One region of the Clostridium sp. DL1XJH146 genome, then DNA from elsewhere that is predicted to be linked to it. Evidence: predicted binding sites of a transcription regulator. Region 1 holds the regulator's gene; the other holds the start of a gene.

The links. The regulator Rex, encoded in region 1, represses fermentation and respiration genes when NADH is low (regulators of the CRP and FNR family bind a similar motif). The targets are predictions, from matches to a motif close to ATTGTTAANNNNTTAACAAT.
Region 2: ACVHXK_RS05390 (glycerol dehydrogenase) is a predicted target of Rex. The motif match lies at 1,820-1,839, and genes of this name have one in related genera.

The regions. Positions count from the first base shown of each region.
Region 1 covers NZ_JBTVVN010000023.1:45,592-53,273, reverse strand. Annotated here, with positions in the region: gene ACVHXK_RS11980 (glycoside hydrolase family 2 TIM barrel-domain containing protein) at 1-618, shown strand, start outside; gene ACVHXK_RS11975 (TetR/AcrR family transcriptional regulator) at 632-1,294, shown strand; gene ACVHXK_RS11970 (ABC-F family ATP-binding cassette domain-containing protein) at 1,536-3,449, opposite strand; gene ACVHXK_RS11965 (redox-sensing transcriptional repressor Rex) at 3,670-4,311, shown strand; gene ACVHXK_RS11960 (sulfide/dihydroorotate dehydrogenase-like FAD/NAD-binding protein) at 4,474-5,367, shown strand; gene gltA (NADPH-dependent glutamate synthase) at 5,367-6,752, shown strand; gene ACVHXK_RS11950 (FTR1 family protein) at 7,035-7,682, shown strand, end outside.
Region 2 covers NZ_JBTVVN010000007.1:100,598-108,279, forward strand. Annotated here, with positions in the region: gene ACVHXK_RS05375 (flavodoxin family protein) at 1-312, shown strand, start outside; gene ACVHXK_RS05380 (PAS domain-containing protein) at 636-836, shown strand; gene ACVHXK_RS05385 (VCBS repeat-containing protein) at 972-1,715, shown strand; gene ACVHXK_RS05390 (glycerol dehydrogenase) at 1,873-2,964, shown strand; gene rbr (rubrerythrin) at 3,331-3,915, shown strand; gene ACVHXK_RS05400 (rubredoxin-like domain-containing protein) at 3,988-4,320, shown strand; gene ACVHXK_RS05405 (hypothetical protein) at 4,486-4,701, opposite strand; gene ACVHXK_RS05410 (amidohydrolase) at 4,985-6,115, opposite strand; partial or broken gene ACVHXK_RS05415 (ZIP family metal transporter) at 6,889-7,325, shown strand; gene ACVHXK_RS05420 (DUF2179 domain-containing protein) at 7,387-7,682, shown strand, end outside.

The sequences.
Region 1 (7,682 bases):
AAAGAGATATCTGTTGAAAAAAATAGTGACTATATAAATATAAAAGTTACTCAAAAGGTTATTAATTGTAAGGATGATGTTATAACAAATTATAAAATTAATTCAAAAGGAGAAATTTATGTAAGCAATATAATAACTCCTAAAAAAGATATGTATAGAATTGGAATGCAAATGGCTTTAAATGAGGAATATTCTAATATGCAGTGGTTTGGTAGAGGAGAACACGAAAATTATTGGGATAGGAATACAGGGGCTAAAATTGGCGTTTATAAAGGTAAAGTTGAGGGACTTATTCACAACTATATGAGACCACAGGAAAATGGTAATAGAACAGATGTAAGATGGGTATCTTTAAGCAATGATTCAGGTAAGGGCATAGTTGTTTGTGCTATGGGGGAGAACATATTGAATACTAGTGCTTGGCCTTATAGCATGGAAGACCTTGAAAAAGCAGAGCATATACATGAATTACAGAATAGGGACTTTGTTACTTTTAATATAGATTATTTGCAATGTGGTGTAGGTGGAGACTTGCCAGGAGTTGCCAAAGTACATGAAGAATTTAAGATTGTAAAAAATAAAACTTATAAATATTCCTTTGTAATAAAACCTTTATAAAAGGAGAAAGAAAATGGATATAAAAACTAAAAGAAAACTTGAGCGGGAAGAAATGAAAGAAAAAAGAAAAATGGAAGTTGTAAAAGCTGCTACAATAGTTTTTATGGAAAAGGGGATAGAAAATGCTAAGATGGTCGATATTGCAGATAGAGCACAGGTTGGTGTAGCTTCAGTTTATCGATACTTTTCTACAAAGACTGACCTTGCTATAGAGGTGGCTACAAATATATGGAAAAATGAAATAAATAGGAAATATTTAGAAGAATTTAAAAGTATAGATAATAAAGAAATAAACGGTAAAGAAAAAATAAAGCAATTACTAATAATATTTATTGATATATATGAGAACTATCCTAACTATTTGAGATTTATAGAGTATTTCGATAACTATATAGTAAAAGAAAATATTTCAAAAGAAAAACTAAAAGAATATGAAAAAAATGTAATAAATTTAAAACCTATTTTTTTAAGTTATTTAGACGAAGGTAAAAAAGATTTGTCAATAAGAGTTGATATTGATAAAGATATATTGTTTGTAACCATTGTAAATTCTATGATGGCCCTTTCTCAGAAATTTATAGTTAGAGGAAATATTTTAAATTTTGATAAAGAGATTAAAGGAAAGAAGCAATTAGAACTTTTTATTGATATGATAATAAGATACCTTAGTGGCTAATTGTATATTGCTAAAATTTCATAAATAAAAACTATTGATTCAAACAATATATTATAAATTAATGAGTCTTTAAAACAGAATTTAAAAATTAAAAGCTGACTTTCTATATTATAGAAAATCAGCTTTTGTATGGTAAATATAAATATTTTGAGAAATTAATTTTCATACGAAATGGTTGTTTTTTCATGATTTACGAAATTAGAATTTAAATTATTTGGGTCAGTTTCAGTAATGATTGTTTCTATAATAAGTTTTCCCATTCTTCATATAATTCTTCTAGTTTTCTTTCACTTTCTTTTAAAGAAAAAGTAATTTTTTCACTTTCTTCTGGATTTGAATAAATTTCTTCTAGACAAAGTTTCGATTGGAATTCTTCAATAGCTTCTTCAGTATCTGCAATTTTTTTCTCAAGGTCTCTAATTTGTTGGCCTTTAATTTGTTGTAATTTTTTTTCTTCATTTTTCTTTTTTCGCTCATTTTTTATTTCTGTTTTTGTTTTTCCTTCTATTTCTTCGATGTTTTCAAATCTAAGAGGATTTTTTTTCTTTTCTACATAGTAACTATAGTTACCTAAATAAGTTTTCAAACCATCTATATTCAATTCGTGGATTTTATGTACAACTTTATTTAAAAAGTATCTATCGTGAGATATCACAAGTAAAGTTCCTTCATAATTTATTAAAGCATTTTCTAAAGCTTCTCTTGACATAACATCTAGGTGATTTGTAGGTTCATCTAATAGTAAGAAATTTGATTGTGAAAGCATTAACTTTAAAAGATTTATTCTACATTTCTCGCCACCACTTAGGTTGGATATTTTTTTAAAAACGTCATCACCAGTAAAAAGGAAAGCAGCTAAGGCGTTACGCACACTCGTTGTTGTCATTGTAGGGAACGTATCCCATACTTCATCTAATATGTTCTTTTCATCATTTAGATTGGATTGCTCTTGGTCATAGTAACCTATCATAACATTCTGGCCTAATTCGAAAAAACCAGAGTCTGGTGATACTTTATTCATTAGTATATTGAATAGTGTAGTTTTACCTCTTCCATTATCGCCTATTAATGCTGTTTTTTCGTTTTTCTTTATTTCTAAATTGAGATTAGTAAATAGAACTTTTTCACCATATGATTTTGAAATATTTTCTGAATAAAGAACGTCATTACCGCTAGTTATTTCTGGCACAAAAGTGAAACTTTTTAAATTTTTTTCCTTTGTAGGGGCATCTATTCTTTCTACTTTATCTAATTGTTTTTGTCTGCTTTCAGCAGCTTTTATACTTTTTTCACGATTAAATGATTTATACTTTTTTATGATATCCTCTTGTCTTTTAATTTCTGCATCTTGAAGTTTAAAGGCTTTTAATTTTTCTTCATATCTTTTTTCTTTTAAAGTGAGGTATTCCGTGTAGTTACCTTTATATATTTCAATTGTTCCACCTTTTAATTCTAAAGTTCTGTTGGTTATAAAGTCTAAGAAAAATCTATCATGTGATATTACTAAAATTGTACCCTTATAGCTTTTTAAATATCCCTCAAGCCATTCAATAGCTTCTAAATCTAAATGGTTAGTAGGTTCATCTAAAAGAAGTATATCGGGATTAATTAAAAGAAGTTTGCAAAGAGAGGCTCTCGTTTTTTGACCACCACTTAAAATATTAATATTTTTAGTATAATCATCTTCAGTAAATCCAAGACCTTTTAGAACTTTGTTGATTTCTGCTTTGTATGTATATCCACCTTTGTTTTGATATAATTCAGTTGTATCTGTATATTTTCTAATAATTTTCTGATGATATTTTTCATTATCAAGGTCATAAGGTTTTGACATTTCGATTTCTAATAATTTTAGATTTTTCTCCATATTTGTTAAATCTTCAAAAACCTTTAGCATTTCATCATATATAGTATTGGTACTTTCTAAAGTTAGATGCTGCGATAGATAACCTAATTTTTTATTTTTATCAACAAATATGTCACCACTATCAGCCTCTATTTTTTTTATTAAAATTTTGAAAAGTGTAGATTTACCGGCACCATTGGGGCCTACTAACCCCACTTTTTCACTATCATTTATATTAAAAGTGGTATTTTTTAGAATTTCATCTACACCATAGCTTTTTTTTATGTTTTTGCAGCTTAAAACTACCATTACATTCCCCACCTTACTCTTGCATATTAGTTTAATTAATATATATTATCAAATAGCTTGCATTTTTAATCATAAATATATAAAATCATATTATATAGTTTAACATTTAATAATGCAAAAAAATAGAGAATAAATATATCATATTTATTGTAATTGTAAATTTGTTATATTATAAATAGTTATTATTATTTTAATTTTAATTCTTAAAGGGAGTGCGCGCATGAATAAAAAAGAAAAAAAGAGCAATGTTTCTATGGCAGTAATAAGAAGATTACCTAAATATCATAGATATTTGCAAGAATTAATTAAGAATGATATTGATAGGATTTCTTCAAGAGAATTAAGTCAAAAAATTGGATTCACAGCTTCACAAATAAGACAAGATTTAAATTGTTTCGGAGATTTTGGACAGCAAGGATATGGATATAATGTTTCAGACTTGTATAGAGAAATTAGTATAATTCTTGGATTAGATTTTCAATACAAAACTGTAATAGTTGGAGCAGGTAATATTGGGCAGGCAATTGCTAATTATACTGAGTTTAACCGACTAGGATTTGAGTTAAAGGGGATTTTTGATGTTAATCCAAAACTAATTGGATTAAAAATAAGAGATGTTGAAGTTAAAGATATTGATAGTCTTAATGATTTTTTAAGTAATTGTGAAGTTGATATTGCGGTTATATGCGTTCCAGGAGAAAATGCTCAAAAGGTTTGTGAGATAGTTGTAAAAAATGGGGTTAGTGGGATATGGAATTTTGCACCGGTAGATATTGAAACACCGGAAAATGTAACTGTAGAAAATGTTCATTTGAGTGAAAGTTTGTTAACTTTAACATATTTATTAAAGCAAAAAATATAATAAGCTCCTAAAAATAGAGTTTTTTTAAGAACTTCACTTTACCTTTGTGAAGTTTTTAATTATAATATAAACTAGAGTAATTTTAAATCTTGTCATTAAGTCTACCCAATAAATATTTTAAGATTTCCTCGGCTATATATATAATTAAAGAGGTGAAAGTAAATGTATAAAATTTTAAAGAGACGAGAACTCGCTCCTGATTTATATCTAATGGATATAGATGCACCTAGAGTAGCAAAATCAGCACAGCCAGGACAGTTTATTATTGTCAAGCTAGACGAAAAGGGAGAAAGGATTCCTTTAACGATTTGTGATTATGATAGGGAAAAAGGTTCTGTCACTATTGTATTCCAACAACTTGGTACATCAACAGTACAGATGGCCCATCTTCAAGAGGGTGACTACGTTAGCGATTTTGTAGGACCACTTGGACAACCTTCAGAATTTATTCATGAAGATATAGAAGAATTAAAAAAGAAGAAGATTATGTTTATTGCGGGTGGAGTTGGAACAGCACCAGTATTTCCACAAGTAAAATGGATGAAAGAACAAGGAATTGATGTTGATGTAATAATTGGTACAAAATCAAAATCAACATTGATTTTAGAAGAAGAAATGAAAGAATATGCTGGGGATTTGTATGTAGCAACAGATGATGGTTCTTATGGATTCCATGGTCTTGTTACAAACTTATTTAAAGAGCTGATAGATAACAAAGGAAAGAAATATGATCATGTAGTAGCAATAGGACCAATGATTATGATGAAATTTGTGTGTCTTATGACAAAAGAATACGACATACCTACAACAGTAAGTCTTAATCCAATTATGGTAGATGGTACAGGCATGTGTGGAGCTTGTAGAGTAAGTATAGGAAATGAAATTAAATTTGCGTGTGTAGATGGACCTGAATTTGATGGACACTTAGTTAATTTTGAAGAAGCTATGAGAAGACAAACTATGTATAAGACAGAAGAAGGAAGAAGTCAACTTAAGGTAGAAGAAGGAGATACACATCATCACAAGGGTGGCTGCGGTTGCGGAGGTGACAACTAATGGATAGAATGCATAAAATACCAGTAAGAGAACAAGATCCTAAGGTTAGAAGTAGAAATTTTGAAGAAGTATGTTATGGATATAATGAGGAAGAAGCTGTTGCAGAAGCACAAAGATGTTTGAATTGTAAAAATCCTAAGTGTGTAGGTGGGTGTCCAGTTTCAATAGATATACCGGGATTTATTGAACATGTAAAGAAAAATGAATTTGAAGAGGCTGCAAGAGTTATTGCCAAGTATAGTTCTTTGCCAGCTGTATGTGGAAGGGTTTGTCCACAAGAAAGCCAATGTGAAGAAAGATGCGTCCTTGGAATAAAAGGAGAACCTGTTTCAATAGGAAAGTTAGAAAGATTTGTAGCTGATTGGGCAAGAGAAAACAATATTGATTTATCTGAAAAGGAAGAAAGCAAAGGTAAAAAAGTAGCTGTAGTTGGTAGTGGGCCTGCTGGACTTACTTGCGCAGGAGATCTTGCTAAAAAAGGCTACGATGTAACTATATTTGAAGCACTTCATGAAGCCGGTGGTGTTTTAGTATATGGTATACCAGAGTTTAGATTACCAAAAGAAAAAGTTGTTAAAGCAGAAATAGAAAATATTAAAAAGCTTGGAGTTAAAATTGAAACAAACGTTATTATAGGAAAAACTACAACAATAGAAGAGTTGATAGAGGATGAAAATTTTGAATCTGTATTTGTAGGTTCAGGAGCAGGTCTTCCTAAATTCATGGGAATTCCTGGTGAGAATTTTAATGGAGTTTTTTCAGCTAATGAATATCTAACAAGAGTTAACCTTATGAAAGCTTATAAAGAAGACTACCAAACACCTGTAAAATCAGGTAAAAGAGTAGCCGTTATAGGTGGTGGAAATGTTGCTATGGATGCAGCAAGAACTGCCCTTAGATTAGGATCTCAATCTCATATAGTATATAGGAGATCAGAGCAAGAACTTCCAGCAAGATTAGAAGAAGTACATCATGCTAAAGAAGAAGGTTTAATCTTAGATATTTTAACAAATCCAGTGGAAATCTTAGCTGACAAAAATGGATGGGTTAGAGGTATGAAATGTATTAAAATGGAATTAGGAGAAGCTGATGCTAGTGGCAGAAGAAGACCAGTACCAATTGAAGGTTCAGAATTTGTAATGGATGTTGATACTGTTATAATGGCATTAGGCACAAGTCCAAACCCACTTATTTGTTCAACAACTAAAGGTTTAGAAGCTAACAAATGGAGATGTCTAGTGGCTGATGAGACAACAGGAAAAACAACTAAAGATAAAGTATATGCAGGTGGAGATGCCGTAACAGGTGCTGCTACTGTTATACTTGCTATGGGAGCTGGTAAAGCTGCTGCTAAAGCTATTGATGAGGAACTTAGTCAACAATAATTTAATATAAAAATTTACGAAAAAGAGAGTCTTTTAGGCTCTCTTTTTGTTATTTTATTTATTGAGAACACTAGAATATTATTGAATTTAAAACTTTGGCTAAGTTAATTAACTTTGTTCAAACAATAGCTAATAAGTAACAAGTATATAAAACAGAATAGTTAACAAAAGTTTAGGTATTAGCATATAGTATTATAGCCAACAATACCCTTTTTCAATACATAGGTAGGTGATATAGCACTTTTCTATGAAAACACACTAGATTATTTGGAGGGTAAAAATATGTTAACAGCATTAACAATAACTTTTAGAGAAGCTCTAGAGATGTTAATTATTCTTGTTCCTTTAATGATTTATGTTACTAAGATAGGAAAAGAAGAATTGAGTAAATATATTGTAATTGGTTCTTCAGCAGGTTTAGTTGTAAGTATAATATCTGGAATATTGATTATCAGTGGAATAAATTCACTTAGAGGATTATCGAAAGATATTTTCCTTGGTGGAACCATGGTGTTCATCGCTTTGCTTGTCTTGTATAACATCGCTTGGGTAGGAAAGATTGGGAAAACAGTTTCACTTAGTGTAGAAGATAATAATGAAGTGAAATTAGAGAAAATTAGTTTGTTTTTACTAGCTTTTGTTACAGTATTCAGGGAGAGTTTGGAGATTATACTTTTTTTAATCCCGCTTGCTAATTTAGGACCAATATCAATTATTTTAGGGGTATCAATAGGTGCGGTTATTTCTGTGATTGTTATGTATCTAATCTATAAGACATCTTTAAAATTGAGGATAAATTTAATTTTTAATGTATTAACTGTTTTTTTGATTTTAATTGGAGGACATTTATTTGGAGAGGGAATAGATATATTTGTAGAGGGTGAGGATGTAGAAATGGCAGCATCACTTATTTATATTATTCCACTTTTA
Region 2 (7,682 bases), on a different contig from region 1:
GAGATATTTTCAGAAGATGATAGGTCAGTATGGATGTCATTAAATGAAGCAACTAGCATAAAATATGCTGCCACTATTGCTGTTTGCGAGCAGCATGATGAAAAGGACATGGGTTTTACCTCAGATACTTTAAATATGACAATGGAAGCGTTAGGGTATAGAGTTATAGATAAAGTAAAGATACTAGGTGCTTTTAACAAGGGAGATGTGTTAAAATACAAAATTAATATTGATCATTCAATAAAAGCAGGTGAAAAATTGGCTAAGACTTTGTTATTGAAAGAAAAAGTTAAAGCAGATATAGTAAGATGAGATTCAAAGGGGATGAAAATACATATAATGATGATGAAATTAAAAGCGTATAAAAATGATTTTGATAATTTTAATTGAGTGAGTGTAGATTAAGAGAGAATCTCTTTCTTTCGACAAAGATAACATGCAAATTATAGTAAAATTAACAAGTTGTATTATGTAATTATAGAATTTATTATATGTTTATAGTATAATTTAATCAAATATATAAAATTGTATATTTATGTATTTTTACTAGATAGCATATAGGAGTATAGAGTGATTTCTTCGAAAATCAAGAAAGTTATTTATCTAAGCAAGGACTTATAGTTAGGAGAAAATCATTGAAAAATAATAAGAATATAATGATTGAAAATAATGAAATTTTTTATAAGAGTTTGTTCAAAAACAATCAAGAAATAATGATTCTACTAAACTCAGAAACATTTAGAATTGTAGATTGCAATTTATCAACTTGTAACTTCTATGGTTACTCTTATGAAGAGATGTTTAAATTTGACATTTTTAACAATAAAACAATTTAATCTTTGAATTTCTAGGATGTATACCCTTAAAATTGAGATAGATTGTTGAACCAAAGAAAGAATATAAAGGACATTTGTAGAGTATATTTGCATGCTGCATATTATGTTATTATAATAATTTAATAGGAGTAGGTTATGCTTTTATATCAAAATGATTTATGGAGATTTGATTTGGATGATAATGAAATAATTTTAGATTTTAAGTATGGAGATGTAACTGGTGATGGTATTTATGACAATGTCTACTTAGTTGGAGAAAAGAATTTTGGAGAAGGATCTAATTTTACTGAAAATATTAATTTAGTAATTATTAACGGAGCTGATTATACCTTGACTAGTATACCTTTTAAAAGTAATGCAGGTTACGATCCTAGGCTTTTTTTAGGGCAGTTTACTGGTAGTGGAGTAGACGAAATTTTGATAAGTATTTTTTCTGGTGGAAGCGGTGGTATGAGTTTTTACTATATTTTCTCATTTATAGATGGAAAAGTTAGAAAGATATTTGATTATGAGAAGTTTGATGATGAATATAATTATAATGTTATATATCAAAATTGTTACAAAGTTGAAGTAGCAAATGGAACAATTGATAAAAAATATATAATTGATATTAAATATAAAGGGAAAGAGTATTTAGATGAAATATATGATAAAGATGGAATGTTAAAAAAACCTTTAAATGGTTATGTTGTACCAATTAGTGGGTTGTATCCTGTAGATTATAATGGTGACGAGATACATGAATTATTAACTTATAGAAGAATTATTGGTAAGTATAATGCAGATTCTTTGGGGATAATTAATAATGCATTACAATGGACAGATGATAAATTTTCTTCTTTTTTTGAACAGGTTTCAATTTACGGAATTGAGTTTTGAACCGAGAGCATTTTAGAATAAATAGAGTGTAGTAATGCACTCTTTTTATTTTTGAAATAAAAAATCACAAAAATAGTAGTAAAAAAGAGAAAAAAACGCGAAAGTATGATATAATATTAACAAAGAATGTTAATAATTATACATGGAGGTTTTATATATGGCAAAAGTAATAATTGCACCAAACAAGTACGTTCAAGGATATGGAGAATTAAAAAGACTGAAAGAACATGTGGAAAATTTAGGAAATTCCTTTCTTTTTTTGATTAGTGAAAGTGGAATTAAAAGAAGTGGTGAAGCTTTAAAGAATAGTTTTAAAGATAGTGATTGCATGGTTAAATTTGAAGTATTTAATGGTGAATGTTCAAAAAAAGAAATTGATAGATTAAGTAGAGTGTGTAGAGATAATAATATAAATGTAATTGTTGGAGTTGGTGGAGGTAAAATTTTAGATACTGCTAAAGCTGTTGCTTATTATGAGAAAATGCCTGTAGTAATAATACCAACAATAGCATCAACAGATGCTCCATGTAGTGCGTTATCAGTTATTTATACGGATGAAGGAGTTTTCTCAGAGTATTTAGTACTACCAAAAAACCCAGAGGTTGTTTTAATGGATGAGGAAGTAATATCAAAAGCACCTTCTAGGTTATTAATATCAGGAATGGGCGATGCACTTGCGACATATTTTGAAGCAAGAGCTTGTTTAGCTTCTAATGCTGGGAATTTACCAGGTGGAAAATCTACTAAAGCTGCCTTTGCGCTTGCAAAGTTGTGTTATGAAACATTGCTTGAAGATGGATTAAAAGCAAAACTTGCAGCTGAAAATAAAGCATGTACTAAAGCAGTACAAAATGTTATTGAGGCAAATACATATCTTAGCGGTATTGGCTTTGAGAGTGCTGGACTTGCGGGGGCACATGCTATTCATAATGGATTTACAGTATTAAATGATTGTCACCACTTATATCATGGTGAAAAAGTTGCCTTTGGAACTATAACACAATTATTTTTAGAAAATGCTCCTGTTCAGGAAATAGAAGAGGTTGTATCATTCTGTTTAGAAGTTGGACTTCCTGTAACATTAGAAGAAATGGGAGTGAAAGAAGTTTCAAGAGAAAATATATACAAAGTAGCAGAGGCTTCTTGTGCAGAAGGAGAAACAATTTTTAATATGCCTTTTGAGGTAACAACTGAAGATGTTTATGCAGCAATACTTGCAGCAGATGCATTTGGAAAACTATATAAATAGTAGAATTATTTAAGAAATTAGTATTTAAAGTTTGAATTAAAAAAAATCAAAAACATACAAGATAGCTAGAAAAAGATATTTTGTATGTTTATTTGTTTTATAAATATAAATTCAAAATATGTAAAATTTAGGATGTAAACTTTTTAAATATGAATTTTTTATTTAAAAAAATATTTTTTAGTTATAAAAGTTAGTTGTACTGGATACTCTAAATAAAAGGTAGGCAATATTGTATCTTTTGATATTGAGTCAATACTATGGGATTTAATTTATATTTTAATTTAATAAAATTATTAAAAGGAATTGTAATAAAAACGTAGAATATGTATAGTATAATAAAAAAAATATGGATGAGGAGGAATGAAAATGCAATCTTTGAAAGGGAGTAAAACAGCAGAAAATTTACTTAAATCTTTTGCAGGTGAATCACAAGCTAGAAATAGGTATACTTTTTATGCATCAGTAGCTAAAAAGGAAGGATATGTTCAGATTTCGAATATATTTGAAGAAACAGCAGATAATGAAAAAGAGCATGCAGAAAGATTTTTTAAATTTCTAAAAGAAGATTTTTCGCTTGAAGCATTGGAAATAACCGCTAGTTACCCAGTAGCTTTAGGAGATACAAAGTTAAACTTATTAGCTGCCGCAAATGGTGAGAAGGAAGAGTGGGATGAGTTGTATCCTGAATTTGCTAAAATAGCAGATGAAGAAGGCTTCAAAGAAATTGCAGCAGTATATAGAAGTATTGCTTCAGTTGAAAAGCATCATGAAGAAAGATACAGATCTTTATTAGACAACGTTGAAAATAATAAAGTATTTGAAAAAGAAGAAGAGATTGAGTGGAAATGTGGAAATTGTGGATTTATCCACAAAGGTAAAAAAGCTCCTGGTGTATGTCCAGCATGTGCTCATCCTCAAGCATATTTTGAAGTATTATGTGATAATTTTTAGATTTTAGAATTAAAATAGATTTATATACAAAGGGATGTAAAGTCAATAATATATTATTTGGGAGGAATAAAAATGAAAACTTTTAAATGTACAGTTTGTAATTATACTTACGAAGGTGAAGAAGTATATGATAAGTGTCCGATTTGTGGAGCACCAGCAGAAAAAATGGTAGAGTTAGATGAAGAGGCTAAGGGAAAAATATACAATTCTGATTTTACAAATGATATTCATATGGAAGTAATCCAATTAGCATCTAGAATTGTTGATTTATGTGAAGAAGGTATTGAAGATAAATTAGATCCAACTTGTGTTAGAGCTTTCAATATTTCGAAAAAATTAGCTTGGCAAATCAAACAATGCTCAAAAGCAGAATTAGAGAGTCATGTTAAGAAGGGTAAATGGTAAGATAATTTTAAAAACTAAAACAAATTATTAGTTTTAACTTATGAAATTGAAATGGGGTGACTTTCAACGTGAGGGTTGTCCCTTCTTTCTTAATAAAAAAAATTAATATCAAGTTATCTCATAGTCTCTAAACTTGACTTAATTATTTTAAATCTATTAGCAGTACTAGTTATTAAATTTTCCGTTGTTTAGTTTTACTTGACCAGCCCAGTATTCTGCATCAAAATACAAGATTGCTGCACTATTTTGTGTTAAAGCTTTTTCTAAGTTGTAGTTTCCCATTTGAGTTTTAGCAACCTCTGTTGTATAACCAAATTTTTCAACTAATGATTTTTCAACATAGTTTTGGAACATTTCTACTTTTCTTTTATCTAATTTCATAATTAACAGCTCCTTTTTTATATTTATTATATTCTAAGTATAAATGTATTATGTGGTTAAAACAAACTCATTAAAGGGTCATGTAAATGTTTAATTGTTAAAATAATAACGATTAACAAGCTTTTTTATACTCCTATCTTTATATTACGTTGTTTTTGAAATATCTAAAACTAATTTGTTTTACTTAATTAAAAAAACTAATAAAATGATTTGTTTTATTCAAATCAATTTTATTAGATATAGTATTTGTATTTATAAAAAACATATTCAATAAATCATAAAATTATTTTTCAAGCAACTTGTACATAATATTTGCTCCTATTTTTATTATTTCATCAGGAAAATCATAGTTTTCCGTGTGTAGCTGGGGGTGTTTTTTCCCAGCGCCAATACCAAACATAGCGCCTTTAGTTTCTTTAAGATAGTACCCAAAGTCTTCTGACCATCTGTTTGGATTAGATAATATCTTAGTTTTAATTGACAATGAAGTAGCAACATTTAAGATGTTGTTACTATATTCAGATGAATTTCGAGTTTCTGGAAATTCATCTGAATAACTTATTGAGAAAGCTAAATTATTATCTAAAGAATTTTGTTGTACAAAAGATTCTATTTGTTCTTGTGCTAACAGAAGTTCATCTTCATTTTCAGCTCTTAGAGTTATCCATAGTTCACCATTAGCAGCTGATGTACCAAAAGCTTTTTCACCTGCAAAAATATATACAATTGTAGATAATACCATTCCTTTGAAACTGTTTATAATGTGAAGAGAATTTAAAAATTTCACAATTTCTGAAATTGCATTACTTGGGTTAACACCTTTTTCAGGATAAGCAGCGTGAGATGGTTTTCCAATTAACTTTATCTTCATTCCTTTTGAGGCGCAAGCAAAAACTTCAGGGTATACTAAGATTTCTCCTTTTTCATGGCCTGGTATATTGTGAAATGAATAAATGCTTGATACATTATTATTCTTTATGAAGTTAGCGTTACAAATCTCTTTTGCGCCAGCACCTATTTCTTCAGAATGTTGAAATAGAATAATAATATTTTTATTTTTTATAGGCTGTTTTTCTAACATAAGAGCCAAAGCTGCTAAAGTTGCACAGTGACCGTCATGTCCACATTTATGAGAAATTCCTTTATTTTTAGATTTGTAAGATAAATTATCATTTTCATTTATTGGTATTGCATCCATATCAGCTCTGAAAGCTATGGTTGGTAAATTTTTTCCGTTTACTAAAGAAGCAAAGAAATAAGGGTCATTTGCATTGTGAAAAATTTTAAAAGAAGTGTTTTTTTCTATAAAATTTTTAAGTATTTTCATAGTTTTGATTTCTTTTCCTGATAATTCTGCATTTGAATGAAGACAGTGTCTTAAATCTATTACGGTATTAAAAATTTCCTTTTCCAATAACAAGCATCCTTTCTTTTATTGTATTTAATTATTTAATTACTTAATTATTAATGATATTTATCAAAATTACTTTATTGTATAAGTTTATCATAGTAGGCATATAAAGTATAATTTTTTTTTATTATGTTTTTTATTTATATAGATATATTAGTAATGTCTATTGTATATATTGGCATATAACTTTATAATAAAAATGAAAATAGTAATACACTTAAAAAGAAAAGAGGGATATTAGGTGTTATTAAAGAAGAAATTCTTTGATATATTTAATAAAGAGTTTTAGTCCTATAGATTTAAAAATAAAAAGCAAGAAAACTAGAAAAAATCATAAAATAATATAAAATTTAAATAATAATAATTATGCTTATAGAAATCATTGCTATATGAGAGTAAGAAGATTTTTGGATATTAATACGGTTATGTTTGCATTTGGATTAACTTTACTTGCAGGTTTATCTACTGGAATTGGTAGTGCATTGGCTTTTTTCACAAAACGGACAAATAAAAGGGTTTTATCAGTTGCTTTAGGTTTTTCAGCATGTGTTATGATTTATGTTTCTTTTGTTGAGATATTTGTGGAAGCAAGGGTTGTCTTAGGAGAGGTTTATGGAGATACAAAAGGCTATTGGGTCACTACTATAGCTTTTTTTGGAGGGATTGCATTAATTGGTCTTATAGATAAATTTGTGCCAAATTTTAAAAATCCACATGAAAAAAGGGATATAGATGATTTAGATAAAGTAAATGTAGGAAATCAGGAATTATTAAGAATGGGGATCTTTTCCGTATTAGCTATAGCAATACATAATTTCGCAGAAGGTTTAGCAACTTTTACAAGTGCACTACAAGACCCGACAGTGGGTATTAGTATAGCAATAGCTATCGCTATCCATAATATTCCAGAATGGATAGCGATATCAGTTCCATTATATTATGCTACAGGAGACAAAAAAAAGCTTTCTTTTACTCTTTTATATCAGGTATGTCTGAACCAGTAGGGGCATTATTTGGATTTTTTATTTTGATGAGATTTTTTAGCAATGCCATGTTTGGAGGTATATTTGCAGGGGTAGCAGGGATAATGGTTTATATCTCGTTAGATGAATTGTTGCCAATGGCTGAAAAATATGGAGAACATCATATTGCTGTATATGGTTTGTTATCTGGAATGGCTGTTATGGCAGTTAGTTTATTGATGTTTGCCTGAATTTTCGGGATAATAAATTTAAATAAATTTAAATAAATAGAAAGGATTAAAAGTACATAATATGACACAGATAGTTTTAATTTTACTATTGCAATTGATTTACGTTCCACTGCTTACATTACGAACTGTTTTTATGGTAAAGAACATTAGCTATTTAGCTGCATTGTTTGGGATTTTAGAGGGATTAGTATATGTATTTGGTTTATCTCTAGTTTTTTCAGGAGATCAAAGTATAGCAGCTATGATAGTATATGCTGTTGGGTTTGGGTTAGGTTTATTTTTAGGTAATTTTGTAGAAAACAAAATGGCCATAGGTTATACTTCATTTGAAGTGAATCTAAATAAAAGAAATAATGA